DNA from 2 places in the Neobacillus sp. 114 genome. Region 1 is predicted to be linked to the other one. Evidence: riboswitches for the same ligand, from Rfam matches in the RefSeq annotation. Region 1 holds a riboswitch; the other holds the start of a gene.
The links. Region 1 has a riboswitch for thiamine pyrophosphate ahead of thiM (hydroxyethylthiazole kinase). Riboswitches for the same ligand answer to the same signal wherever they lie in the genome.
Positions count from the first base shown of each region.

Region 1 (12,402 bases):
GTGGAGAATCGACCGTCGGATCGAAACAAGATACTTGGATGTAAAAACAAAGGATCTTGATGAAGCATTACGTTTAGCGTTTGAAGCGAAGAAGGAAGGCAAGGCACTTTCTATTGGGCTTCTTGGAAATGCGGCTGAAATTTTACCATTAATGATCGAAAAAGGTTTCAATCCAGATGTGTTAACAGACCAAACATCTGCACACGATCCATTAAATGGATATGTACCAATTGGGTATTCATTAGAGGAAGCAGCGAAGTTGAGAGCGGAAAATCCTGCTGAGTATGTGAAGCTTTCCAAACAAAGCATGGCTGTTCATGTGAAGGCGATGTTGGAGATGCAGACAAAAGGTGCGGTTACATTCGACTATGGTAACAATATCCGCCAGGTAGCAAAAGACGAAGGTGTGGAAAATGCCTTTGATTTCCCAGGATTTGTTCCAGCTTACATTCGCCCACTATTCTGTGAAGGAAAAGGACCTTTCCGTTGGGCGGCATTATCTGGCGATCCGGAAGATATCCGTAAAATTGACGAAGCATTACTTCGCGAGTTTAAAGATGATGAGCATCTTTGCAAATGGGTAAGAATGGCCCAGGAAAGAATCGCATTCCAAGGACTTCCTGCTCGTATTTGCTGGTTAGGATATGGAGACCGTGCACGTTTCGGTAAAGTGATTAATGACATGGTGGCTAGTGGTGAGGTTTCAGCACCAATCGTTATCGGCCGTGACCACTTAGACGCTGGTTCTGTTGCTTCACCTAATCGTGAAACGGAAGCAATGAAAGACGGTTCGGATGCAGTTTCCGACTGGCCAATTCTAAATGCGATGATCAATGCTGTTGGAGGAGCGAGCTGGATTTCATTGCACCATGGCGGCGGCGTTGGTATGGGATATTCCCAGCACTCTGGTATGGTTATCGTAGCAGATGGTACGAAGGAAGCAGAAGTTCGCTTGCAGCGCGTATTAACTACTGACCCTGGGATGGGTGTAGTTCGCCATGCTGACGCTGGGTACGATCTAGCAATTAAGACCGCTAAAGAAAAAGGCATCAAAATGCCAATGCTGAAGAAAGACTAATATTACTAGGATAAGGTACGCAATTGTGTTTGGCGGATATGTCTGCAAGTTTGGCGGATATGTCCGCTATTTTGGCGGATATCTCGGTTAATTCGGCGGATATGTTGATGTTTTCGGCGAATAACTTGCAATTTCTGGCGGATTCCTATGTTGAAATGGAAATGTAGCCCGAGATAATCCTGCAAAACTATGTTTTGAGAGGAATGACTCAAATTGACCAAAGCAATTTTTATTAGAAATGCATCTCAACTAGTTACTTTACATGGTGGCTCTGATGCGCCACGGGTAAAAGCGGAAATGTCTGAGCTCGGCATTATCGAAAACGGCAGTGTATGGATTGAGGACGGAGTTATTCAGGCTGTCGGCACTGATGAAGAGCTTGCGGCTAAATATGCCAACCGTCTCGCTGAGGCTGAACTAGTTGACGCCAGTGGAAAGCTTGTAACACCAGGTTTAGTTGACCCGCATACGCATCTGGTACATGCGGGTAGCAGAGAAAACGAGTTCAATATGCGCTTGCAGGGTAAAACCTACATGGAAATCATGAATGCCGGCGGCGGGATTCATGCGACGACAAGAGCAACCAAGGCCGCATCACATGAGCAGCTCTACAAAGAAAGCTTTAACCGCTTGAATCAGTTCTTGCGTCATGGGGTTACCACGGTTGAGGCAAAAAGCGGCTACGGTATGGATTGGGAAACCGAACTGAAACAGCTTGAAGTGGCGAATGAGCTGCAGGAAAAGCACGTAGTTGATGTCGTTTCTACCTTTATGGGAGCACATGCGGTTCCAAAAGAGTATAAGGAAAATCCTGATGAGTTTGTACGCGTGTTGGTGGAGGAAATGATCCCAAAGGTGGCGGAACTCGGGCTTGCGGAATTTAATGATGTGTTCTGTGAACATGGCGTATTTACACCGGAACAATCTCGGGTCATTCTTGAAGCGGGAAAGCGTCATGGTTTAATTGCGAAAATCCATGCCGATGAGATTGAGCCCTATGAGGGAGCGGAATTAGCAGCAGAGGTCGGTGCGATTTCTGCGGATCACCTTCTGAAAGCATCTGAAAAAGGCATGAAGGCAATGGCTGAAAACGGCGTTGTCGGAGTATTACTGCCAGGTACAGCTTACTTTTTAATGGCTGAGTCTGCTAATGGCCGAAAAATGATCGATTTAGGAGTACCTGTCGCACTTTCTACTGATTGTAACCCTGGATCATCACCAACGGTTTCACTGCCGTTTATCATGAATCTTGGCTGCTTGAAAATGGGAATGACTCCGGCAGAGGTTATCACAGCTGCCACCATTAACGCTGCCCATGCCATCAATCGCGGCCGCGAGATTGGTAGTTTAGAAGTCGGTAAAAAAGGCGATGTGACTATTTTTAACATTGAAAACTATATGAAGCTTCAATATTCCTATGGTGTCAACCACACTGATACAGTCGTGAAGAATGGCCGGGTGGTTGTCAAGGGAGGTCAACTCATTGAAGAGCTTTCTTTATCCTAAACTAAATCCGCCTAGCTTTACATGGGTACGGCCAGAGGGGGGCAGTGCGGAAGCTAGCAAAGTTCATGAATGGATTGAGCCTTTGTCAGCTGAAAGCGACCCGGAAAAAGCAAAGGACGCTTGCATCGTCGTTGTCGGCGTCCCGCTTTCTCGTTCGTCCATCAGTGCATCAGGGGCTTCGGAATTTCCGGATGCCTTCCGAAGAGCATGGAAAGGATTCACGACCTATAATTTGGATGAAGATGTGGATCTCACGGTTATGACGGCAGTGGACGCAGGAGACGTCCCGATGCATGTCACTGATATCCGCCGCTGCCATGATAATATTATCGCGGCTTCTACATCACTTCATCAGCATTTTACAAAGTCCAAGATTTGCGCTATTGGCGGTGATCATTCGATTACGGCAATGATGGTAAAGGGGCTGCATCAGGCCCGGCCTGACGAGAAGATTGGGATTATTCAGCTTGATACCCATTTTGATTTACGGGACATGAGTGATAATGGACCCTCGAATGGGACTCCGATGCGGAACCTGATTGAAAGCGGCGTCGTGGAAGGCTCGAATATGTATAACATCGGTCTACACGGATTTTTTAACACAAAAGATTTAAAGCAATATGCAGATGAAAAAGGTGTTAATTATATTACGCTGGGTCGTGCCAGGAAAAAAGGCATCGAGGCAACGGTCCTTGAATGTCTGGACGCGCTTGCCGCTAAAGTTGACACTATTTATTTGACGGTTGACATGGATGTCCTTGACATCGCATATGCCCCAGGGGTACCGGCCTCTACGCCGGGGGGCATGACCACAGCCGAACTGCTCGAAGGAGTAATGGCGGCGGCTAGGCATCCAAAAGTAGGCGCAATGGACATCGTCTGTCTTGACCCGCTTAAAGACAGTGCCGTCCAACCAACCGTTAAACTCGGCACCCACGTATTTTTAACCTTTGTTACAGGGGTTATGTTGAGATAGGTGTCAAGCAGCACAGAAAGACAATTTGGGGTATTTGTCCACCTCAGGTGGACAAATACTTAATTTTTTGGTTTTGTACTTTAATGAACTAAAGGAAGTTTATTTCAAGGGGGATGGAGTATGGCAAATCATTCAGTTGAACAAGTAAAGGCTGTACAGCCGGAATTACAGAACAGCAACATGATGAATATCGTGAAGTTTTTTGTTTATAGTGCCATTGGTATTTTTGTCTTTTTTATTCCGGTAACAGTAAATGGGAAATCATCTATCATGCTGGACCACATTGTTTCCTACATTCAAACGGCGGCTCCAGGAGTTCTGCCATATTATGCATTGCTCGTGGTTTTATTGGGTGCTGTTTACCCATTTATTAAAGGCACATGGAAAAAAGACACGGTAACATTAGTCTTTTCAATCCTAAAAGTGTTTGGTTTTGTGGCAGGTGTGATGCTTGTATTTAATGTCGGCCCTAAGTGGTTTTTTGACCCAAATATGGCACCGTTTTTATTTAACAAATTAGTCATTTCAGTTGGTTTGCTGGTACCAATCGGCTCCGTTTTTCTGGCTTTATTAGTCGGTTATGGATTGCTTGAATTTGTCGGAATCTTTATGCAGCCGGTGATGAAGCCGATTTGGAAGACACCGGGACGTTCTGCTATTGATGCAGTGGCATCCTTTGTAGGAAGCTACTCAATTGGATTATTAATTACCAACCGTGTTTTTAAAGAAGGAAAATATACTATTAAAGAAGCAGCGATTATTGCAACAGGATTTTCTACTGTTTCTGCCACATTTATGATAGTTGTTGCTAAAACACTGGATATAATGAACATCTGGAATGCGTACTTTTGGGTAACTTTTGTAGTAACTTTCATTGTAACCGCTATTACCGTCCGCATTTGGCCGTTATCCAAAATGAGTGATTCCTATTATCAAGATATGGAGGGTGACGAAGAGGTTATCATTAAGAAAGACAGAGTGAAGACTGCATGGAAAGAAGCGATGGTAACTGCGAACGAGTCTCCTAGTCTTGGTAAAAACATTTGGGACAACCTTAAAGACGGCTTTATCATGACAATGGGGATTCTTCCTTCGATCATGTCAGTGGGCTTGCTGGGTCTTGTTTTAGCGGAATTTACCCCAGTTTTTGATTGGCTTGGCTACATTTTCTATCCTTTTGCAAAGCTCGTACAGCTTCCGAATGCCATGCTTGCTTCAAAAGCCAGTGCTTTAAGTATTGCCGAAATGTTCTTACCGGCACTTTTAGTAACAAAGGCTGCACTTGTTACAAAGTTTGTCATTGCCGTTGTATCGGTTTCTTCCATCATTTTCTTCTCGGCAGTGGTACCATGTATCCTTTCAACTGAAATACCACTTACAGTCGGCAAACTTGTGGTCATCTGGTTCGAACGAGTAGTCCTGACCATCCTGATTACAGCACCAATAGCATTTTTAATTCTATAAGCCAAGGTATTACGTATTCCAAATTAAAAACCTTGAATTATCAAGGTCAGGCTGTCGAGAAACTATCGACAGCCTTTTATTTTACTCATTTCCTTTAATGATCCACCGCGTTAATTTATTGTAACATTATTAATATAAGGCTTTTCAACAAGTCTGTTGATTGGCGCTCCAGGCACTTCGCTTTCCGCGGGCGTGCCGGGGAGCCTCCTCGTCGCTTCGCTCCTGCGGGGTCTCCCCTGCCCCGTACTCCCTCAGGAGTCTACGTGCCTTCCGCGCCAATCAACAGGTGTATTCAATTAAGTTCTTCAACTCCAAAAAAATAAGTGGTGAATTTAATGTTTAAGCCAAAAGAGTATAGCCAAAGTGAATATGAATTTGTTTCTATTGAAGAATTGGATCCAGATGACCACCCTTCTTAGCTTGATTGACAAATATATTGATTTCTCGTTTCTTCTTGAAAAAGTTCGTCCTTTTTATAGTGAGGACAATGGCCGCCCATCTGATTCCCTTATTTTTTTAAAAATGATGTTTATTGGGTATTTTTTTGGTATTCGTTCTGAAAGACAACTAGAAAGCCTGTCTAAATTGAAAAAGATTGCAACACACTTAGCAACGCTGGAAAATGTGTGTTGCAATACTTTTGGTTGATTTGCCTCCCTGTTGATTGGAGTGGAGGGCAATCGACTCCTGCGGGATATAGAGGTCACTGGAGACCCCGCAGGCGCCAAAAGCGCCGAGGAGGCTCCAGGACCTCCCCGCGGAAAGCGAGTGCCCGGAGCGGAAATCAACAGGCCAGTTAGCAGGGATAAACAATAAAAGTTTGGTCATTTAGGTTTGGACAAAAAATAAAATTGCCGATAAAAATACTCTTTCTCGACAATCTGGCCTTGTTATCAAGGTTTTTTTTATGAAAAAATACTATTTTCAAAAATTACTTTCACATTTATAGGATACAAGCCTTAACCATTCGCCGCTCATATGAATTAACTATTAGAAGAGGCAGATATTGTTAAGATTTTGGAAGGTTATCGTTTTGTGGAGGTAATATTAATGAATTATGCTTCAAGCCTAATGGCATATTTTAATAAATACAGGAGGGAGGAAATAAATGGATATTAAGCGTCTTGAAAATATATTGAGCTCTATTAGCGTCCAAAATGTACCGAATGCAGATGTGGAGGTTGTGAATAATACCCTGATGACGATGATTGGTAAAGGCAGGCAGGGAGCAGTTTTTCAATATACTAATGACATTTGCGTTAAGGTGTTTGGAAATGAAGAGGATTGTGAACGGGAGTTTTATGCTTTATCGCTTGGCCAAAATACCACCCTTTTACCGCGAGTATATGCAAAAGGAAAGCTTTACATCGCAATGGAGATTATCAAAGGGGTTGATTTGCGGGAATATTTGCAATCACAGCCATTAACGGAGGAACTCTCTGCAAAACTAATAGACATGCTCATTACTTTTAAAAAGATAGGTTATGAACGGATAGACCATCATAAACGGCAAATCTATTTGCAGGAGGACGGGAGCTTAAAGGTGATTGATGTCGCGAGGACCGTATGGCGCGACCGTGTTTACCCTTATCCTAGAAAATTAATTAATTCCTTAGGGAAAGAGTATAAAGAAGTATTTTTATCCCATGTACAAGCATTATCGCCTGACTTATATGAGGAATGGCAGAACTTCATCCGTATGGAAGAACTTTCACGTCATATTTATGAAATTATACTCAAGCAGAAATCCGACAAAAAAACTTTAAAAAAATTAAGTGAAAAGAATTTAATAGTAGACAACGAAAAAAAATACGTATTACAGCTTGAAGGGTTAATGTACAAGGTTTTTAAGGAAGAATGGATCAAATCCATGCTGGCCCGGGGTACTGACCCAGAAGTAGTTATGGAAAAGATTGATGAGTACTGGGATAAACGTGAACAAAGTTTCGAGAAGAATTACCCAGCGAAAGAGCGCAGCAAGAAAAATAAGGATAAACGCTCCAGCCGATATGAAGGATACAGTTATGATGACCGAAAAAAAGATCGTCACCACAGTAAAGGTCATCATGATAAAGATCGTAAGCGTCGCAAGCATGAAAAAGATAAAAAACGACACAAAAGGTAATCTACAAACCTATTAAAAAAAGAGGTGAAGCGAACATGAAGATATTAGTCATCTGGCGCTTGCTCACTGTAGGAGGAGTAAATGCCGGTTGGCGAAATCGAGCCATTTATTTTAAAAAACATGGAATTGAAACCGAATTTCTCTATACGACGGACCACGGCGGCCTTCATATTATGCAGGATGTGGCTAAAGTTTATTTAACGAAGGACGACAAGGAGATTATTAACATTATCAAAGAAAATGGATATGATGCCATCATCGTAGTCGACACCGGTGCTGCCTACAAGTGGATTCGAAAAGCGAAATACGAAGGTCCTATATTAATAGAGGCCAGAACCCCCGAGCTTATCAAATTGATGCCGCATTTGAAAACCTTCAAAGGAATCGAGCCTAAACTAATCATTGTTCCTTCCCACTATCAGAAAAGGCTTGTTTCCATTCTTACAGAGGATATTCCTATTCACGTTATATACAACGGAGTCGATACGTCCTTTTTTCGGGCACTGCCTGTGGAGGAAATCGATTTTGCAAGCCTGCCTCTTAACCAGCTTGGTAAAAAAATTGTCGGCTGGATTGGCCGGACTGATAGGCGGAAGAATTGGCCGATGCTATTGGAGGTAGCCGAGAAAATAAAACATGAACGCGATGATATAGAATTCTGGCTAATTGGCGGTGCACAAAGCGTCCAGCGGGAAGAATTTGCTGCCGCCTGGAAGGACGGGGAACTAACTGACATTGTGAAATGGTTTCCCATTATTCCGTACCAGCAGATGCCGCATGTCTATGCCAAAATTCGCGAATCGGGCGGCTGCACCCTAGCGTCAACCAAGTCGGAATCGTTCGGGAATACTTTTATTGAATCGATGGTGTGCGGGGTTCCTGTTGTGGCTTCGAACATCATGCCAATTAACGAACTGGTGGTAAATGGTGAGACAGGCTTGCTTTATCGGGGCCAAAACGTCGACGATGCAGTCAAGCAAATCTATGAGATTGTAGACAATCCCGACATGCATCGAAATATGTCGGAAGCTGCTGTCCGTCGGGTGGAAGAGAAATTCGCCATCCAAGTGGTCGCGGAACAATATGTTCAATTATTAAAATCATTCAATCAATCGGAGAGAGATGGAGATGGGGAGGTGGAGGCGACTTGATTAAACCTGTTTCGTATCAGAAAAAATTACAAGGAAAATCGAATGCTCATTTAATTACGTTTGATGATGGCAGGGAGTATGTGGTGAAATTTTTTCAGCAAGGCTTTGAAAGATCTTTGCCCAATGAATGGGTCGCCTACTGCCTTGGGCGATATCTAGGATTGCCAATTCCATTTGCCAGAATCGTAGAAATTCCGCAGGAATTCTCGTTACAGGTGCCTGAACTTGCCGAGATGGGACACACCCAATACCAATTTGCATCCTTGTATATTCCCGATTGTCTGGATGGCCACCAGGTTTCAAAAATTTCATCTATTGATAACCACCAGTCATTAGCGGGTATTATTGCATTTGATTATTGGTTGTTTAATCGTGATCGGACCCGTATGAATGTTCTTTTTCAAGAAGTTGCCTCAGGTGCATATAAGCTTTGGATGATCGACCAGGCAGAGGTCTTTGGGTCTTTTAATTGGACCCAGGAGGATGTAGAGAATCTCCCTGCCGATATATTAAAAAGTGCCACACATGAATTGATGTCGGCCTATATCGAGGATGAAAAAATATTTAATGGGTACTTAGAAATCATTCAAACAATCCCCATTTTATTAATAGAAGAAATTGTTGAGCTTATCCCGGAAGAATGGGGCGTCACAAAAGACGAAAAAAAAGCAATAGTAACAACACTCGTAACAAGGCGAAAAAAAATTCTTCCTAAATTGGTCGAAAGGTTTATGAAAAGAAAATGGGTGTTAGACACCACAAAAAGACATTTTGGCAATTTGTCCACCTGAGGTGAATAAATTGTAAAAAAATAGGTATACAATCGTTTAAACCGTCATTTTTTGACGGTTATTTTTTTGTTTTTTCGTGGTCTTAGTTTGAATAGTTTGTTTTGTGATGGGAAATTATTGTGTTTATTCCTTGGGAAAGCGCATGAAGTGACATTTCTCGAGTTGTCATGTCGGAAGAGCGGTGCACAAAAACGACATGACCCGACATGAAGCTGTATTCCCACTGTTTGGCTTAATACAAATCATTTGGCATATAATCATTTTAATTGCTTTTAATAGGTAAAATGAATATTGTTATCGTTAGACATAATCGAACAGAGGAGAATTTTTTCATGAGCAAACAATTAATTGTTTATACCACCAACGACTGTATCGAATGCACAATGGTTAAGAAAGTCCTGACTGAAGAAGGCATTCCCTTTGAGACAAGAAATGTGGCAGAAAATCCTAAGTATCAAAAGGAAGTGGAGAAATACGGTTTTCTCGGTGTTCCTGTAACGGTTGTCGATAACAGAGCCGTTAAGGGTTTTACAAATGAACTTAAAGAATTGATGGAGCTTGCGAAAGAGAGTTAAGAATTACAAATTTTTGGAATCGAATTTTTAGAAGCAGATTAAACAAAAGTATATTCTTAAGAAATTTTTCTTTACAAAAAAGATTCTTAGGTTTATTCTGATGATAATTTCATATTTGATGTAACTACTAGGGGTGCCCTGTAAGCGGGCTGAGAGAAAACGGCTAGTTTTTAACCCTTCGGACCTGATCTGGATAATACCAGCGTAGGAAAGTAGACCATGTTTAATTTTTACGGTTTCTTACTTAACTTAACCAGGTCCTTTATAAGGGTCTGGTTTTTTTATTTTTTAAAAGGAGGAAAAGGATTTGCTTAAAAACACTTTGTTTGAAACATTGCAAAAAGTGAGAGATGCTAAACCGCTTGTACATAATATTACGAATGTAGTGGTAACCAATTTTACTGCGAATGGACTTTTGGCTCTTGGTGCTTCACCGGTAATGGCCAATGCTGTTGAAGAAGCAGCCGATATGGCAAGGATTGCTAGTTCACTAGTTTTAAATATTGGTACGTTAAATCCGCAAACGGTAGATTCGATGATTTTGGCAGGGAAGGCGGCCAATGAACAGGGTATTCCGGTTATTTTTGACCCGGTGGGTGCAGGGGCAACCCCTTATCGGACGGAAACAGCGCAAAGAATCATGAGGGAATTAAAGATATCCATCATTCGCGGGAATGCCGCTGAAATTGCCAATGTCGTTGGCGAGAAATGGGAAATCAAGGGTGTTGATGCGGGACGCACAAATGGTAATATTGCCGATCTTGCCATTACTGCTGCAGAAAAATTAAACTGTATCGTCGTCATCACAGGGAAAGAAGATGTTATTACCAATGGCAGGACTACATACGTTGTGGCTAATGGGCATCCATTGTTAACAAAAGTGACAGGTACTGGCTGTCTGTTAACCTCCGTTATTGGTGCGTTTACCGGGGTAGAAAAAGATTTAATGCAGGCGTCTGTTGCTGCAGTCTCGATATACGGAATAGCCGCAGAAAAGGCGGCGGAACTAACGGTGGAATCAGGCCCAGGAAGCTTTCAAATCGAATTTTTGAACCAGCTTTCAAAGGTTGCTTCAGATGACATCAATCTTTACGCTTCCATAAAAAAATTAGCTGGAGGAGAGCAATAATGAAAATGGCGTTAACGATTGCAGGTTCCGATTCAGGCGGCGGGGCAGGAATTCAGGCGGACTTAAAAACGTTTCAGGAGTTAGAGGTTTTTGGCATGTCCGCATTAACCGCCGTTACTGTGCAAAATACATTAGGCGTCCATGGGGTTTATCCAATGACAGCCGAAGTTGTTATCGAACAGATGAAAGCCATCGGTGAGGACATGGGGACCGATGCGGTGAAAACGGGTATGTTATTTAATGCGGAAATTATCGAAGCTGTATCTGTTAATCTTACAAAATATCATTGGGATAATGTTGTTGTCGATCCTGTAATGATTGCCAAAGGCGGAGCTTCCTTGCTGCAGATGGAAGCAATTTCTGCGATGCAGAAATTTTTATTGCCGCTTGCCAAAATGGTTACCCCGAACATTCCCGAGGCTGAGGTTCTAACCGGGATGTCTATACGTACAGCGGAAGATAAGCGTGAAGCAGCAAAAAAATTACATGCCTTAGGGGTGCAGAACATTGTTCTGAAAGGCGGCCATGATGAAAACCCTTCAGAATCGATAGATCTCCTATTCGATGGAAAAGAATTCTATACTTTTACGAGTAAGCGAATTCCGACTAAGAACACACACGGCACTGGCTGCACTTTTTCAGCAGCGATTACCGCCGAACTGGCTAAGGGAGCAGATGTATATCAAGCGGTCATCAAGGCGAAGGATTTTATTCAGGCTGCAATTGAAGATGGAATTGCGATTGGTCAGGGACATGGGCCGACAAACCATGGTGCTTACCGGAAAAGAATCATGGAGATGGTCCAATCATGATAAACTTACGCGAAGCATTGAAAGTATATTTTATTATGGGAACAGCAAACTGCAGGAAGGACCCTGTTGAGGTATTGAAAGAAGCCATCGCCGGAGGAATTACCTTTTTTCAATTTCGGGAAAAAGGCAAAGAGGCTTTAATCGGGGAAGAAAAATATGCTCTTGCGAAAAAACTGCAAAGCCTATGCAAAGAACACAGAATTCCGTTTATCGTTAATGATGATATTGAACTAGCAATCAGGCTTAACGCAGATGGGGTTCATATCGGTCAGGAGGATGAACCGGCTGAAATAGTCAGGCGTCAAATTGGCAATAGTAAAATTCTTGGTGTATCCGTTCATACTCCTGAGGAAGCAGAAGGAGCACTTAGCGCCGGTGCCGATTATTTCGGAATTGGACCGGTATTTCCAACAAAAACGAAGGCCGATGAAAAGCCATCAAGAGGGACTGCACTTATCGAGGAACTGCGAAGCCAAGGAATTGCTGTACCAATCGTTGGAATTGGCGGGATTACAAGTGAAAATGCGGCAACTGTAGTGGAAGCCGGAGCTGATGGCGTTTCAGTTATAACCGCCATCAGCCTTGCCAATTCACCGCTCATAGCTGCAAAGGCTTTACGAAAAAGTGTAGGGGAGAGAGGAAATCATGAAAAAAACGTATAAGCTTACGTTAACAGCCATGATGATTGCGATGGGGACTCTTTCAAGTAATTTGGTCGTGATTCCGATTGGCTTTACAAAGGTTTTTCCAATGCAGCATTTTTTAAATGTCCTTTCTGGGGTACTGTTGGGCCCT
Region 1 covers NZ_CP126144.1:2,758,787-2,771,188, forward strand. The annotation lists gene hutU (urocanate hydratase) at 1-1,078, shown strand, start outside; gene hutI (imidazolonepropionase) at 1,292-2,584, shown strand; gene QNN06_RS13545 (agmatinase family protein) at 2,562-3,560, shown strand; gene QNN06_RS13550 (YjiH family protein) at 3,741-5,024, shown strand; partial or broken gene QNN06_RS13555 (transposase) at 5,360-5,597, shown strand; gene QNN06_RS13560 (RIO2 family protein) at 6,133-7,149, shown strand; gene QNN06_RS13565 (glycosyltransferase family 4 protein) at 7,185-8,300, shown strand; gene QNN06_RS13570 (HipA family kinase) at 8,297-9,091, shown strand; gene QNN06_RS13575 (glutaredoxin family protein) at 9,424-9,666, shown strand; TPP riboswitch at 9,786-9,894, shown strand; gene thiM (hydroxyethylthiazole kinase) at 9,974-10,795, shown strand; gene thiD (bifunctional hydroxymethylpyrimidine kinase/phosphomethylpyrimidine kinase) at 10,795-11,607, shown strand; gene thiE (thiamine phosphate synthase) at 11,604-12,269, shown strand; gene thiW (energy coupling factor transporter S component ThiW) at 12,253-12,402, shown strand, end outside.

Region 2 (12,402 bases), 1.4 Mb from region 1:
CGGTTCTGGAATGGGCTTAAGCCAACTTAGCCAATTCTTCGGAGGATCGTTAGCTGTCGCAGTATGTGGTGTATTAATCAGCTGGCAAACGAATAAACCACTCATTACCGGATTTCAGAATATCTATTTGCTGTTAATTGTCGTTCTTCTGGGATCAATCTCTATACTAATCTGGTATGGAAAGCGGGCCCATAAAGGAGAAATCAATATTCAAGTTTAATAGAATCTGATCATAAAAATAATTTTGGAAGGTGAATATTATGAGTCGCTTAGAAGGTATGAAGAAAATGATAACTGGTGAAGTACCTATTGCACCGGTTGCGGAAGTCCTTGGGTTTCAAGTGGTAGAGGTGGAAGAAGGCAGAGTTGTGATTGAAATGGAAGCTTCTGAACGGTTACATAACCCAATGGGGACACTGCACGGCGGGATTCTGTGTGACATTGCGGATGCTGCGATGGGATATGCTTTTGTCACAACGCTGGCCGACGACGAATTATTTACGACAGTCGAAATTAAATTTAATTTCCTTAAACCAATTTTTAAATCGAAGCTTCGTGCAGAAGGGAAACTCATTAAGAAAGGCTCTACAGTGGGATTGCTGGAATGTCATGTATATGATGAAAAAGGGAGTCTAGTGGGGCATTCTACTAGTACATGCATGATATTAAAAGGTAATCCTGAACGAAAGAGAGTTCAGCTAAAATAAATAGGACATCATTATAAAATGTAAAGAGAGAAGGAGTGCCTTCTCTTTTTTTATTTTTCAGAAGAAGTTTACATATTTACTTGTAATTATCATAATTGTTATATAATTAAAACAATTACATCATGTATATAAGCGAGGGGAAATGATTGGGCAAAAGATTGAAAAAGCCACGGCTCCTAACACAAATGATTGTGTTTATTTCTATTATAATTCTAATCATGATTGTATCCGTAAGTGCCCTCTTTTCCTCTATGATTGATGATATGATTAAAACTTCATTAGGAAACCAGGCTATGGCGGTAGCAAAGATGACAGCTCAAAAGGGACAAATTATCAATGCTTTTAAGGATTCGAATCCTTCTTTAACCATCCAGCCTATTGCAGAAGAAATACGTAAAGCCACAGGTGCCGGCTATGTCGTAATTGGGAATAAAGAAAATATACGGTATTCTCACCATATCACAAAATATATTGGAAAACCCATGGGTACCAGCAACAAACAAGTATTTGAAAATAGCGCTTCGATTATATACGAAGGAACTGGCATTTCAGGAAAGGCAATCAAAGCAAAAACCCCTATTTATAATGAGGACGGAGAAATAATCGGCGTATCGTCAGTTGGTTTCTTAACCTCTGAAGTTGAGGGGAAAATACATAGCTACCGGATTAAGTTACTTCAGTCTGCCATTTTTATTTTGTTAGTTGGGGTAGCAGGGGCTGTCATTATTTCAAAGAGGATAAAAAAATTAATTTTTAACCTCGAGCCAGAAGAAATAACCTATTTGTTTGAAGAAAAAGAAGCGACCTTAGAATCTATTAAAGATGCTACCGTTGCAGTCAATAAAGACGGTGAAGTAACCTCTATCAATAAACGGGCAAGAGAGCTGCTGAAACACGGTCGCCTTGAGAAGGGGATGAGAATCGAGCATAGCCGTTTAAACGCGCTGATAGAATCGGTAATGGAAAAACAACAAAATACCTTAAATCACAAAATAATCTTCGGCGATCAGCTCTATTTAGTAGACGCCTCCCCCATACTAGAGAAACAAAGAACACGGGGAGCGGTATTAACAATTCGCCCTGTATCTGAAATAGAGGAAATTATCGATGAAGTTTCTAAAGTTCAAAATGTTTCAGACCATATTCGTTCCCAAAATCATGAGTATCTAAATAAATTAAATACTATTTACGGATTGATTACCCTTGAACAGTATGAAGAGGCAAGGAACCTTATTTCAGACGAAGTTAAAGAACGCCAGGATATTGTGGTTTTCTTAACTTCTTCGGTTAAAGATCCTTTTATTGCAGCATGTTTACTCGGAAAAATAAATCGATCAAAGGAATTGAAGGTTGATTTAGAAATCGATAAAGACAGCAACCTGGAGAGTATCCCTGCTGCATTGAATACGAAACTATTGGTTTCGATACTTGGTAATCTGATAGATAATGCCATGGAGGCAGCCGTACGGGCACATTCTTATGGGGCTTCTGTGAAAGTTTCGTTCACAGATATTGGAAGCGATATCATTTTTGATATAGAAGACAATGGCAACGGTATTCCGGAAGAATGGCAGGATCTGATTTTTAATCAAGGATTTACGACAAAAGAAGGAGAAAATCACGGCTTGGGACTAGCCATTGTTAATAATGCGTTAAATCAACTGGATGGGGAGATTTTTATTTCCATTAGTGATTCAGGCGGGGCTCGATTTACCATCGTTCTACCAAAAGGCAACTATGAGAGGGGTGTTATAAATGAATGAGGGGCTAATCAAAGTAATGATTGTAGAAGATGATGAAACAGCTGCAAAAATCTATGAAAAATTTACTGATAAAGCAGAAGGTTTTCTAGTAGTTGCCATTGCAAATACAGGGAGACAGGCACTTGATATGCTTAATATTTTTACTCCCGACCTCATTTTGCTAGATGTTTTTCTACCTGACATAAATGGGATTGATTTATTATGGGAGATTAGAAAGAAACTGAGAAGCGTGGACGTCATTATGATTACAGCTGCTAATGATGTTGGTACTGTAAGTGAAGCCATCAGGGGAGGAGCATTCAGTTACATACTTAAACCTATTATGATAAACAAGTTTTTTGAGGCTATGGAACAATTCAAGGAAACTAGAGAAAAACTAGTGAATTTAACCATTGTCGAACAGGAAGATGTGAATGATTTTTTTAGGGTAAAAAAAACACGGGAAGAGCCTTTTACCCGGGAGGAATTACCTGGATTACTGCCAAAGGGCATTGACAAACATACATTAAAAAAAGTGAGGCAGCAAATAGGGGAAATAAATGAAAACATCAATGCAGAAGAATTTTCAAAAATGATTGGAGCCAGCCATTCTACTGGCAGAAGATATCTTGAGTATTTGGTTTCAATCAATGAATTAGAAGTGGAAGTCATCTACGGGACTATAGGGCGTCCTGAAAGGAGATATAGGAGGAAGTAATCTGGTCATTTTTTCTTTGCCAAAACTTATCTATTAACAAAAAACCCGATTAGGCAGAGTAAGCCTTAATCGGGTTCTTTTAACTTATTCACTTTTTTCAAGCATTACCATCCATTCATCAATTTCAAAGGAATCTATAGTGTTCTCTGAATATTTAATAGAAAAATAATGTTTAATATTGTCGTTAGCGGATAGTAGATACTGATCAACTTCCTTTACCTGCTCCTCAGAAGAAGTTGTCCGCACTACCCATTCTTTATAATCAAACCTTTTTTTACGGAGATTTTCTTGAATTTTTTTAAATCCCGCTTGTTTAAACCATGTTTCCCATTCGTTTAAGGAGTAGCTTCGTACGTGGCTGTTATCCCTCGTTTTTTCCAAATGATTCACAAACTCATCTAATTCCTTATCAGCAGGAGAGACATTATCAATAAGGACGAACTTTCCGCCCGGTTTTAATACTCTTGCAGCCTCCCTAACAAAGATGTCCGGGTTTGGGAAGTGATGGGCAGCAATACGGCAAACTGCTGCATCAAAGGTTTGGTCTAAAAAGGGCAGAGCTTCTGCGTCTGCAGTTACAAAGAAAATATTAGGCCCGGAATCCGCTAAATGAGACCTAGTATTATTAAGCATGTCGTATGTTAAATCGGTTGCAAATACATATGCTCCATGAGGGGCAAGTGCTTTGGCCGCATGGCCGCCTCCAGTTGCAATATCTAAAACCGTCGCATCAGAAGGCAGCTCGAGCCACTTAGGTAAAAGCAAAAGGTCAGCCCCTTTTGAATGTGTGCTGCTGGTGACATATTTATCGGCATTGGTTCCAAATTGTTTCTGCACTGTTTTTTTTACCTGATCCGATTGTTCCTTCACTGGTTCTTCCTCCTTAACAAAATTGAAAAGGCGGGAATAGTCGATCTTTTCCCGCACATAGAGCTCTCTTAAAAGTAAAACCCCAATAATTATCTATTTTACCATATTTAGTGAGGTTAAGATCTCTTTAACTAACTTTTCCTGTTCCTTTAAGAAGGCAGCAAAATCACTGGAATTCTTATAGCCATCTTCCCATCCATTGGTTTCTAATACTTGTTTCCATTCAGAAGTTTGGCTCATTTTAGTTAATGTTTTATTCCAGTAGTCCACAGCATAATCAGGCATGTCTTTAGGGCCGAAAAGTCCGCGCCAGATCGTAAACTCAGCGTCTATTCCTTCTTCCTTATAAGTAGGGATATCCGCATAAAGTCCTTTTAATCTCTGAGGAGAGGAGACACCGAGCACTCTGACTCTCCCGGCCTTTAGATATTCCCCCGTTCCAGAAATATCAGTGGCAAGAACATCTGCGTTCCCTCCGATTAACGCGGTCATTGCTTCTCCACCTCCGTCATAGGACACATATTTGATCTTGGTCGCATCCACACCTGCTTTTACAGCAGGGAGCATCGCCACTAAATGATCCTGTGAACCAGGCGCCGAGCCGCCGGCCAATGTCAGACTGCTAGGGTTTTTCTTTAAATCTTCAAAGAGTGACTTCAGGTCCTTATATTTTGAATCTGCGGGGACAACAATCGCTCCATAGTCTTTTGTTAATTGTGCTAATGGAGTTAGGTCCCTATAGGAGTAAGGGCTGTTTCCTTCCTTTTTAAGATTGTTGATTAACAATGGAACAGATGGAAGATAGAGTCGATAAGGATCTTTAGAATCTTGGCCGACAAAATCAGCAAGACCTACGGCTTGTCCTCCGCCAGGTTTGTTTTCAACAGACAAAGCTGTTTTAGATAGGCCTGTTTCCTGCAAAACTTTAGAGAGAGCACGGGCAGTTGTATCAAGACCACCGCCGGCACCAGAAGGGGCAGTAACAACAATTGGCTTTTCAGGATATGCTTTGTTACTGTTATCCTTGCTTTCTTTTGATGAAGTTGATGATCCACTACATGCAGCCAAGCTGAAAATCAATGCTGCGCTGGCAAAAAGGCTGCCCAATTTTCTGAATCTAGTATTCGATACCATGTATTTTCCCCCTTGTAAATATGTTGAAGACGCTTTCAACACGAATCTTACCACTGAGAGAAAAATGTGAACATATTGTGAACATTTATAACATTATTTTCATAATTATCACAGAATTCTAGTGGAACCTATGAAAAATATGAATTTAATGCAAATAATAAATTTAATAAGCGAATGGAAGAATAGAATACTTTGAACAATGGGGCTTTGCTGGAAAAATGAGCAAAGCCTTTATCCATGTGAGGATTGTTGGAGGTCAATCGTAGCGGACTTGATCTTCTCCTTCAACAATTAACTCCAATTCTGTTAAAAAGTTGAGTTGGAGCGGTGCGGGTAAACGCTCGATCATCTCACTGATTTCAGGAAGATTTTCTGCATCATCGATAGTGGCTGGTGGTTGATCCAACTGCTGATACCAAATCTTTAATTCGTCAATAAACTCATAAAAATGTCTTTCAAACCGTTCGGCACATTCTTCGCTTTCATCCTCTAAAGCGTTCTTCATCATTTCCCAATCCAGAAGGGCCGCCTCCAATTTCTCGTAAACACGAATTATCACATCATCACTCCTCGGCTTTTAGTATTTAAGGAAAAGCTGGCAGAAAACGTTCCTCGAACAAATACCTACTATGGTTTTGAGTATACAGAAGCAAACCTATTAAGACAAAGGATTTGTCACGTATTATGACTATTGGTCTAATTCGTAATACTCAAGTCATATGCATGATTATAACGGAATTGAGGTGGGGTAATGAATGCAGTTGTGTACACAAAGTACTGCACTCCCGATGTTCTTAATTATCGAGGCTGGAAAAATCGCACAGTTATTTATAAAAATTTCAAATTAAGTGAAATTAAGGAAGCATTCAAGTGTTTTGAACAAGGTCATGCTCAAGGTAAGGTAGTTATTACAATTTGAAAACTATTAATTAAAGAATGCACCGCTTTTGCGGTGCTCAGGCTGTCGAGAAACCCTCGGCAGCCTCTATTTTTATTCGCATTCTTTAACAATTCACCGCGTTAATTTGTTATAATATTATTAATACATAGATTTTTCAACATGTCTGTTGATTTGCGCTCCAGGCACTTCGCTTTCCGCGGGCGTGCCGGGGAGCCTCCTCGGCGCAAGCGCCTGTGGGGTCTCCCCCTGCCCCGTACTCCCGCAGGAGTCTTCGTGCCTTCCGCGCAAATCAACAGGTGTTAATAAAAAGACCTGCAACTCAACCAATAAATAATAAAATAAGTGGTGAAATCAATGTTAAAGCCAAAAGAGTCTAGCCAAAGTGAATACGAATTTGTTTCTATCGATGAATTAGTTCCAGACAACCACCTTCTTCTCTTGATTGATAAATATATAGATTTTTCATTTCTTTTAGAAAAAGTTCGTCCATTTTATAGTGAGGATAACGGCCGCCCATCTGATCCACTAATTCTTTTTAAAATGATGTTTATTGGATACCTTTTTGGTATTCGATCTGAAAGACAACTAGAAAGAGAAATTAAAATGAACATTGCCTACTGGTGGTTTTTAGGTTTAAAATTCCACGATCCGGTTCAACATCATTCTACGATCAGTTGGAATCGCCAACATCGTTTCAAAGTTATCAATACGGAAATTGATACCGATATATTTCAGGAAATATTTGATGAGATTGTTCTGCAGGCAATGAACCACAAAATGGTTGGAGGACGAGTTTTATTTACGGATTCTACTCATTTAAAGGCAAACGCCAATAATCATAAGTTTACAAAGGAAGAGGTAGAAGTTGAAACTCGCGAATATCTTGAGGATCTTAATAAAGCTATAGAAGAGGATAGAATTAATCATGGAAAAAAGCCGTTAAAGGAAAAAGAGGAAGTGAAAGAGACAAAAGAAATTCGGGTAAGCACAACAGATCCTGAATGTGGTTTTATGTCCCGTGAAAATAAGCAGGAAATGTTCTGTTATCTTGATCATCGGACTACAGACATGAAGTTCAATATCATTACTGATGTCTATGTCACTCCCGGTAATGTTCATGATTCCGTTCCTTACCTGAATCGATTGGACCGTCAGGTCCAACGGTTTGGTTTTATGGTTGAAGCTGTTGCTTTAGATTCAGGCTATCTCACTAATCCTATTTGTAAGGGACTTTCGGATAGTAATATATTTGGTGTTATTGCCCATAGTAGATTCCATCCTACTACCGGCTTATTCCTTAAATGGAAATTTACATATGACAAAGAACGGGATCTTTATATTTGTCCTAATAATCAAGAATTACCCTACAAGACAACAACCCGAGAGGGCTATAGAGAATACAAATCAGATTCAAAGAAATGTGAAAGCTGTCCGTTTTTATCCCAATGCACCCGATCAAAAAATAAAGTGAAAGTTGTCACCCGACATGTATGGGAGGAGCACAAAGAGAAGGTAAGAATAAATCGCTTATCTAAATCAGGAAAAGAGCTTTATAAATTTAGAAAGGAAAAAATTGAGCGAAGCTTCGCAGACTCAAAAGAGCTGCACGGGCTTCGCTATTGCCGGTTACGGGGGATAAAAAAAGCAAGTGAGCAGACCCTTCTTACTGCAGCTTGCCAGAACATGAAAAAGATTGTAACACACTTATTCAGACTGGAAAAAGTGTGTTGCAATTCTTTAGGTTGATAATCTCCCTGTTGATTGGAGCGGAAGGTGCGCAGACTCCTGCGGGAGTACGGGACAGGGGAGACCCCACAGGAGCGGAACGCGCCGAGGAGGCTCCCCGAACCGCCCGCGGAAAGCGAAGCACCTGGAGCGGAAATCAACAGGCCCATTAGCAGGGACAATTTTTCATAAAAATGAATTTCGGATTCTGATAAAATAAAAAATTGCCGAGAAAAATATACTTTCTCGACAATCTGTGCACCGCTTTGCGGTGCTTTGAATTCTAATTCTGTTTAATAGGAAATGTAAGTTGAAAGGTAGTTAAGTGATTATCTGATATACATTCTATTTCACCGTGATGTTTCTCAACAATATTCTTACAAACGAATAAGCCGATACCGGTGCCTAGTTTCTTAGTAGTGAAGAATGGTTCGAAAATTAATTGTACTGCCTCAGGATCGATAGTGGGGCCATTATTAGAAATACGAATTTTGATTTGGTGATCATCTATATTTGTTTGGATATCAATTTTTCGCAGATTTTCTTCTTCACACACAGCGTCAACTGCATTTATTAGCAGGTTTAGAAAAACTTGTTTTAACTCATTCCTATCGCCAGTAATACAAATATCAGCATCAATATTAGTATGAATTTGGACATTACCATCGACGATGCTTGGATATAGGAATTCAAGCACTTCTTCTATTAATAAATGGATGGTAATGTCTTCATTCTGGCTTTCTGCCAGCATGTTCAGTTTTGATGTATGAAGGAACTGAGTAATTCTGAACTTAAGTTGATCTAATTCTTGGCTGACGACATCTAAATACGGTAGAGTGGGATGCTCGTGTTTTAATAGTTTTATAAAGCCCATAACGGAAGTAAGCGGGTTGCGAAATTCATGGACAAAGCTCGAAGACATTTGGCCAAGAATCGCCAGTCGGTCCTTATGTGTTTGGGAAATAAATAAATTTTGTTCTTGAAGTTTCTTATCTTTGATTTCGGTGTACTTAGAAACAGCAAAATAACAGAATAAATCGAACTGTTTATTGACCAAGTTAATAATTGCCTGAAGATCTTCGGGCATGAGTCCGGAAAGGTTTAAGTATTTAATAATAATACTCCTACCCAGATTAACATTATAAACAAACTCCCCAATATTGATATTGCCCTTGACCCGTTCCCGGGCTACTTTGTGCGCCAATAACTTAACATCTTCTTCCGAGAATCCATTTAACATAGAATTTGTTATGAGATGGTACATTAAATGACCGTTCTGTAATATTAGCTCTGGATTATCCCGGTAATGATGGACAATAATTTGCTCTTCCCAAAAATGTATAAACTTTTGTTCATTCTCAATTAGAAATTGGCCTACTTTTTTATCCATATACAGCCTGCTTTCCACTATATTAAAGTGATTATAGCATAAAAGTTTGATGCATGGGGACGGTTCTCGTGTCTCAAAATAGGGTGTACATGAGAAAAAATTCGAAGCAATTTGATGAACGTACGAGTAAATATTTCAACTTGAAATGTTTGACTTTTCTGATTAATGTGTTAACATAAATCCATATAAGGTAATATGTTCAAATGAATATGAATCAAATCCGCTAGAGGTGCCTTTTTGAAAAGGCTGAGATTGAAGTGTGACTTCGGGACTCTATGAACCTGATCTGGTTAATGCCAGCGTAGGGAAGTGGACAACGGGATTTTTGGAGAGCAAAATTTTTATTTCTAAATTTCGGCCACTTTCTTACAAAAGGAAGTGGCTTTTTGGTTTGCCTGTTTTGCGTTTCCTTAGACCAGCGAAATCCACTCAAAGGGGGGGGACTTGTATTTTTACTAGTCTAAAAGAAAAAGAGTTGCATCTTATATCCAATGGCAAAATGTCGGTCGACCAGTTGGCTGAAATAGCAAAGGATATTCATCCATTTGTAACTGCGCTACACTTGCGGGAAAAACAAAAATCAGCAAAGGAACTTTTTCAAGCAGTCGAACTTTTAACAAATGTAAACGTCCCTCCAGCAAAAATCGTGATTAACGATCGGGTAGATGTTGCAATCGTGGCAATGGCCCTTGGAGTTCAATTAGCCTATCATAGTTTAGATTCAGACTGTGTAAAAGAACATTTTCCTCAACTTAGGGTCGGGACCTCGATTCACTCCTACGAGGAAGGACAAAATGCAAAGGAGAAGGGTGCTGACTACCTCCTATACGGGCATGTTTTTCCCTCCCAATCAAAACCGGGCAAGCCCCCAAATGGGCTTGGGGAATTGACAAGGCTCACTCAACTGGATATTCCGGTGATTGCCATTGGCGGAATAACACCAGAGAATACTGGGCAGGTAATCAAGGCGGGGGCAAACGGGATTGCTGTCATGTCTGGTGTATTAGAAGCGCGTGACCCCATTTTAGCCGTTAAAGATTATATCAAAGTATTGAAAAATTTTTCGGTATAGGAGGTAAGAACATGAAGGTAACCTTAAATGGCGAGTGGACCCAAATACCAGACAATATCATATTTGTCTCAGATGTTCTCAAGCATTATAAAATCCACGATAAGGTTGTGGTAGTAGAAGTAAATGGTGGAATATTATCCAAGTTAGAACACCAAAGTACTAGATTAGCAGATAAAGACCGAATTGAAATAGTTCATTTTGTTGGAGGCGGTTGATATGTTAAAAATTGGTCCATTATCCTTTCACTCTCGTTTGTTGCTGGGAACGGGGAAGTATCCAAGCTTCGACATCCAAAAGCAAGCGGTCGAAGTGTCCGAAGCAGAAATCCTTACATTTGCAGTTAGACGGATGAATATTTTTGAAGCCAGCCAGCCGAATTTTTTGGAGCAGCTAGAAACCAATAAATATACGCTGCTGCCGAATACAGCAGGAGCGAAAACAGCTGCAGAGGCTGTCCGAATCGCTAAGTTAGCGAAAGCTTCAGGCTTATGCGACATGATTAAAGTGGAAGTGATCGGCTGTGATAAAACGTTACTTCCTGACCCGATTGAAACGCTAAAGGCCACCGAAGAATTGGTGAAGGAAGGCTTTATTGTACTCCCTTATACATCGGACGATGTGGTGCTAGCCCGGAAACTTCAAGAAGCAGGCTGTCATGCTGTCATGCCAGGGGCGTCGCCAATTGGTTCTGGTCAAGGGATTATCAATCCGGTAAACCTCCAGTTTATTATTGAACAAGCCGTAGTTCCTGTCATTGTCGATGCTGGTATCGGATCGCCTGCTGATTCTGCTTATGCAATGGAATTAGGAGCTGATGCGGTGCTGTTAAATACTGCGGTTTCAGCTGCAAAGGATCCGGTTAAAATGGCAAAAGCGATGAAATTGGCGATTGAAGCGGGAAGGCTGGGTTATGAAGCGGGCAGAATCGAGAAAAAGAGATATGCGACAGCCAGCAGCCCTAAGGAAGGAATGAGTATCAGGTGAATAATCGATACTCTAGGCAAGAGTTGTTTTCTCCAATAGGAAAAGATGGTCAGCAGCAAATTTCCAATAAACATGTACTCATCATTGGAGTTGGAGCACTTGGATCTGCAAGTGCTGAAGCACTTGTCCGTGCTGGGATTGGCAAACTCACCATTGTGGATCGTGATTATGTCGAGTGGTCCAATATACAGCGGCAGCAGTTATTTACAGAGGAACATGCGAAAAATAGAATTCCAAAAGCGATCGCGGCCAAAAATCGGTTAATAGCGATAAACTCTTCTGTGAACATTGAGGCCATCATTGCAGATGCTTCAGCCCTAGAGCTTGAAGACTGGGCAAAAGAAGCAGATCTGGTGATGGATGCAACGGATAATTTTGAAACAAGAATGATAATAAATGATGTCTCGCAAAAAGTCGGAGTTCCCTGGATTTACGGTGCTTGTGTAGGAAGCTACGGCATTTCCTACACGATCATTCCTGGAAAAACGCCTTGCCTTTCTTGTTTGCTTGAAACAGTTCCTCTGGGAGGGTTAACCTGTGACACGGCAGGAATAATTAGTCCAGCCGTAAACATGGTTGTCTCCTTTCAAATAAGTGAAGCATTGAAAATCTTGGTTGGGGATATGGATTCATTAAGAAACAAACTTGTTTCCTTTGATTTATGGAAAAACCAATATAGTGCCATTCAAGTAGACAAATTGAAGAAGAAGGATTGTCCTTCTTGCGGACCTCAGCGCTCGTACCCTTATTTATCCTTTGAAAATCAAACAAAAACGGCAGTACTTTGTGGAAGGGATTCGGTTCAAATACGTCCCTCCGTTCCAATGGTGCGCGACCTGGAAGCGTTAGAAAAAATATTGGCGAAACAAACTGGAGCTGTACAGAGAAACCCGTACCTTCTATCCTATTCTGAGAATGCTCATCGACTAGTGATTTTTAAAGATGGAAGGGCATTAGTTCACGGAACTAAGGATATTTCGGAAGCTAAAGCGTTGTACCATAAATATTTGGGGTAAATGGTAGTGAAGCGAACCTATTTAAAGAAAAACTTTATCAAGAAGGGCGATGTTTTCGGAAAGCATCGCCTTTCTCTATTTTATAACTCACTGCTTTTCAATTCCTCCTCAACCATTTCGTCTAACCGCTCAATCATTTTTAT
Region 2 covers NZ_CP126144.1:4,147,768-4,160,169, reverse strand. The annotation lists gene QNN06_RS20170 (MFS transporter) at 1-220, shown strand, start outside; gene QNN06_RS20165 (PaaI family thioesterase) at 261-707, shown strand; gene QNN06_RS20160 (ATP-binding protein) at 854-2,470, shown strand; gene QNN06_RS20155 (response regulator) at 2,463-3,167, shown strand; gene QNN06_RS20150 (class I SAM-dependent methyltransferase) at 3,252-4,037, opposite strand; gene QNN06_RS20145 (tripartite tricarboxylate transporter substrate binding protein) at 4,131-5,171, opposite strand; gene QNN06_RS20140 (hypothetical protein) at 5,428-5,730, opposite strand; gene QNN06_RS31255 (zinc-binding dehydrogenase) at 5,923-6,090, shown strand; gene QNN06_RS20135 (IS1182 family transposase) at 6,427-7,818, shown strand; gene QNN06_RS20130 (histidine kinase N-terminal domain-containing protein) at 8,081-9,187, opposite strand; TPP riboswitch at 9,403-9,512, shown strand; gene QNN06_RS20125 (thiamine phosphate synthase) at 9,663-10,259, shown strand; gene thiS (sulfur carrier protein ThiS) at 10,271-10,474, shown strand; gene QNN06_RS20115 (thiazole synthase) at 10,476-11,243, shown strand; gene QNN06_RS20110 (thiazole biosynthesis adenylyltransferase ThiF) at 11,240-12,259, shown strand; gene QNN06_RS20105 (HD domain-containing protein) at 12,340-12,402, opposite strand, start outside.
Region 2: another riboswitch for thiamine pyrophosphate. It lies ahead of QNN06_RS20125 (thiamine phosphate synthase); the one in region 1 lies ahead of thiM (hydroxyethylthiazole kinase).